Regions from separate parts of the Mesorhizobium sp. ES1-6 genome, predicted to be linked through region 1. Evidence: predicted binding sites of a transcription regulator. Region 1 holds the regulator's gene; the other holds the start of a gene.
The links. Region 1 encodes HrcA, which represses chaperone genes, less so after heat shock. Its sites were predicted from a motif close to GTTAGCACTCNCNNNNNGNGAGTGCTAAC; they were not measured.
Positions count from the first base shown of each region.

Region 1 (2,192 bases):
AAATCGATTGCCGCGCGCAGCGGCAACGGCCGAGCCTGGCGGATAGTTCCATGCCACACGTCCGGTTGGAGCGACGGTAGAGCGGTTATCAAGCTTCGGTGGCGTCGAGGTCGCTGTCCAGGCGCTTTTCCAGCTCGACGAGATCGGCCGGCAGCGGCAGGCCCATGGCGCGCATTTCCCGCAGTTTCTCGCGCAACTGCTCCTGCACCTCGTGCACGTCCTCGGGCTGATTGACCATCTCCTCCAGCAGCAGGCTGATCTGGGCCTTGAACGATTCCAGCGCCATTCTTCTTCTCCTTGCTGCCTGTTGTTCGATTCTGGGGCTCCAAGGTGTCGATATTCAGGTCAGGCCGAGTCGAAAACGGTTGATACCGACACCGGAGCTGAGCGTACTTTTGTACGTGAGCACCGGAGGCGCAGGTAGCAGCCGTTTGCAGACCGGTCTCCCCTGAATATCGTCACCTTAGCGCAGCATGCGGGAAATCAGCTGCGCCGTATAATCCACCATCGGCACGATGCGAGCATAGTTGAGCCGGGTCGGGCCGATGACGCCGAGCGCGCCGACGACGCGGGCATCCTTGTCGCGATAGGGCGCCACAACCAGCGACGAGCCCGACAGCGAGAACAGCTTGTTTTCCGAGCCGATGAAGATGCGCACGCCCGATCCCTGCTCGGCAAGGTCGAGCAACTGGATCAGCCCGTCCTGCGTCTCCATGTCCTCGAACAAATGTCGCAATAGCTCGATGTCGGCCTGGGCGGTGACGTTTTCGAGCAGATTGGCGCGGCCGCGCACGATGAGCCGTGCCGGCAGGCCGCTTTCGGCGCCCGCCCACACCGCCAGCCCCTTTTCGACGAGATCCTGCGACAGCGTGTCTAGCGCGGCCCGCGTCTCCTCCTTGATGCGGGCGATCTCGGTGCGCGCCTCGGCCAGCGTGCGGCCGCGAATATGCGCATTGAGAAAATTCGAGGCCTCGTGCAGCTGCGAGACCGTGGTGCCGGCGGGCAGGTCGACGACGCGATTCTCGACGTCGCCGTTTTGCGACACCAGCACGGCCAGCGCCTTGGTCGGCTCGAGCTGGATGAATTCGATATGCTTCAGCGCTACCTCGTTCTTGGCGGCCAGCACCAGGCCGGCGCCGCGCGACATGCCCGACAGCATCTGGCTGGCCTCGGTCAGCATGTGCTCCAGCGTGGCGCCGGAGCCGGAGGCGCGCACCTGCGCCTCGATGGTGCGGCGCTCCTCGTCGGAGAGGTCGCCAAGCTCCATGAAGGCATCGACGAAGAAGCGCAGGCCGGCCTGCGTCGGCAGCCGCCCGGCCGAGATATGCGGCGCGTAGATCAGCCCGAGATGTTCGAGGTCGCTCATCACGTTGCGGATGGTGGCCGGCGACAGCGAGGAGGGCAGGATGCGCGACAGGCTGCGCGAGCCCACGGGCTCGCCGTCCCTCAGATAGGAATCGACGATGCGCCGGAAAATGTCGCGCGAGCGCATGTCGAGGGATTGAAGAGCGGGCGACTGCGAAGCGGGATCGACTGCCTTGGTCATTCGGCCAAAAACCTCCGTGTTCAGGATATAGACTTCGGTACGCCGCGCGCAACCCGGTGTCTGTGGCCGATCACCCCGGGGTGCCTGTCTCGGATCCCAGGTCCGTTTTCCTTTGCGCGCTGCCCCCCTTGCGTCTAAAAGCCGGCCACGATTTCAAGAAACTGACAGAAAGCAGGCCGAATGCGCCCCTCCAAACGCCAATTCGACGAAATGCGCGCCATCTCTTTCGAGCGCGGCGTCTCCAAGCACGCCGAAGGCTCGTGCCTGGTGAAGTTCGGCGACACCCATGTGCTGTGCACCGCGAGCCTTGAGGAAAAGGTGCCGGGCTGGATGCGCAATTCCGGCAAGGGCTGGGTCACGGCCGAATATGGCATGCTGCCGCGCTCGACCGGCGAGCGCATGCGCCGCGAGGCTTCCGCCGGCAAGCAGGGCGGCCGCACGCTGGAGATCCAGCGCCTGATCGGCCGCTCGCTGCGTGCCGTGGTCGACCTGCAGGCACTCGGCGAACAGCAGATCACCGTCGACTGCGACGTCATCCAGGCCGATGGCGGCACCCGCACCGCCTCGATCACCGGTGGTTGGGTGGCGCTTTACGATTGCCTGCGCTGGATGGAAGCGCGTCAGATGGCCAGCGTTTCGAAGGTGC
Region 1 is NZ_JAIUGU010000006.1:340,404-342,595, reverse strand. It holds gene LB564_RS18020 (hypothetical protein) at 89-286, opposite strand; gene hrcA (heat-inducible transcriptional repressor HrcA) at 464-1,546, opposite strand; gene rph (ribonuclease PH) at 1,727-2,192, shown strand, end outside.

Region 2 (2,192 bases), on a different contig from region 1:
CAGTTCTTCCAGCAGATCGAAGAGCATATAGGGACTGTCGCGGCGCAACAGTGGGCCGCGCCAGCGTTGGAACCTGTCGAACTCATGCGTAATAACCGCGATGCGTGTCATGCGCCCCCGCACTTGGTTTCATAAGCGTCCTCGATTATGCGTTTGAATACAATGCTGGCTTGGGGGCCAGGGATGACCGACCATTGGAATGCCATTCGCCGGCACTGGGAATTGCTCGGGCCACCGCTGCGACCGCCTGCCGAAGCGGTGGAAACTTACCAGCGTGAACTCTACCTTTCGGAGGCACATGTCGTTCTGCTCGGCGTGACGCCGGAACTCGCCGGGCTCGGCGCGACCATGATAGCCGTCGACGAATCCTCCGACATGATCGCCGGAATTTGGCCAGGCGATACAGCGTCGCGAAGAGCCATCATCGGCAACTGGCTCGACCTGCCGGATTCCGGCGCAAGCGTCGACGCGGTGATCGGCGACGGCTGCCTGTCGGCGCTAGGCTTTTCAGCCGCGCGCGAGGCGCTGTTCGCGGCGATCGCCAGGGTGCTGCACTTTGACGGGCGCGCGGGCCTGCGTCTCTTTGCCTGTCCCGAGACACGGGACCATCCGGCAGCGATGCAAGCGCTTGCGCTTTCTGGCGGTGTCTCCACTTTCCACGAGCTCAAATGGCGCATCGCCATGACGGCGACAGGCCCCGCTCCCGACCATGCAATTCCAGTAAAGACGATAGCGGAAAGGTTCGACGCACTATTCCCTGATCGCCAAGAGCTTTCCGCGCGTACGGGCTGGGAAATGCCCGTCATCGCCACAATCGATGTCTATCGGAACTCCCCGGCCATCTACAGTTTTGCGCCAACCATGACGCTCATCGGCGAGGCGGAAGCGTTCTTCGATAACGTCTGCATTGTTCCAACCGGCAGCTACGGGCTCGCCGAGCGATGCCCGCTTCTGGTGCTGCGGTCGCCGAGGTGCTAAATGACCTGATGAAATTCTCCGCTTTCGCTACCGGTATCCGCCGCATTCTTCGCCACGATACAGCGAGAGCAAAATTTCGCGCGACAGAGCAATTGCGAGCGCCTTGACTCTCACGGGTCACCAGCCTATTTCAGCGCCACGTTAGCACTCGCCATCAGTGAGTGCTAACCACGTGTCCGGCACCGCCGGACGGAGGAACTGTTCTCACCGTTCTCATTCGAGGAAGAAAAAATGGCAAAGTCGAAGTTCCGCCCGCTTCATGACCGCGTGGTCGTTCGCCGGGTCGAATCCGAATCCAAGACCGCCGGCGGGATCATCATCCCGGATACGGCGAAGGAAAAGCCGCAGGAAGGCGAGATCATCGCCGTCGGCTCCGGCGCCCGCGACGAAGCTGGCAAGCTGGTCCCGCTGGACGTCAAGGCGGGCGACCGCATCCTGTTCGGCAAGTGGTCGGGCACCGAAGTCAAGCTCAATGGCGAAGACCTTCTGATCATGAAGGAATCCGACATCATGGGCATCATCGGCTGATTATCGGCCTCATCGTCAACTGAATTCGGGCTTGACCCCAAGCCCTTGCCAGGAGCTAAAACATGGCTGCCAAAGATGTAAAATTCTCCCGCGACGCCCGTGAGCGCATGCTGCGCGGCGTCAACATCCTCGCCGACGCGGTGAAGGTCACGCTCGGCCCCAAGGGCCGCAACGTTGTCATCGACAAGTCGTTCGGCGCCCCGCGCATCACCAAGGACGGCGTCACCGTCGCCAAGGAAATCGAGCTTGAGGACAAGTTCGAGAACATGGGCGCGCAGATGGTCCGCGAAGTCGCTTCGAAGACCAACGACATCGCCGGCGACGGCACCACGACCGCGACCGTTCTGGCGCAGTCGATCGTCCAGGAAGGCCACAAGTCGGTTGCCGCCGGCATGAACCCGATGGACCTGAAGCGCGGCATCGATCTCGCCGTCACCGAAGTGGTCGCCGCTCTCGGCAAGGCCGCCAAGAAGATCAAGACCTCCGAGGAAGTCGCCCAGGTCGGCACGATCTCGGCCAATGGCGACGAGTCGGTCGGCAAGATGATCGCGGAAGCGATGCAGAAGGTCGGCAACGAAGGCGTCATCACCGTCGAGGAAGCCAAGACCGCCGAGACCGAGCTGGAAGTCGTCGAAGGCATGCAGTTCGACCGCGGCTACCTCTCGCCCTACTTCGTCACCAACGCC
Region 2 is NZ_JAIUGU010000010.1:157,469-159,660, reverse strand. It holds gene LB564_RS22965 (hypothetical protein) at 1-111, opposite strand, end outside; gene LB564_RS22960 (class I SAM-dependent methyltransferase) at 184-978, shown strand; gene groES (co-chaperone GroES) at 1,210-1,506, shown strand; gene groL (chaperonin GroEL) at 1,569-2,192, shown strand, end outside.
Region 2: a site for HrcA is predicted at 1,119-1,147, ahead of groES (co-chaperone GroES). Genes of this name have one in related genera too.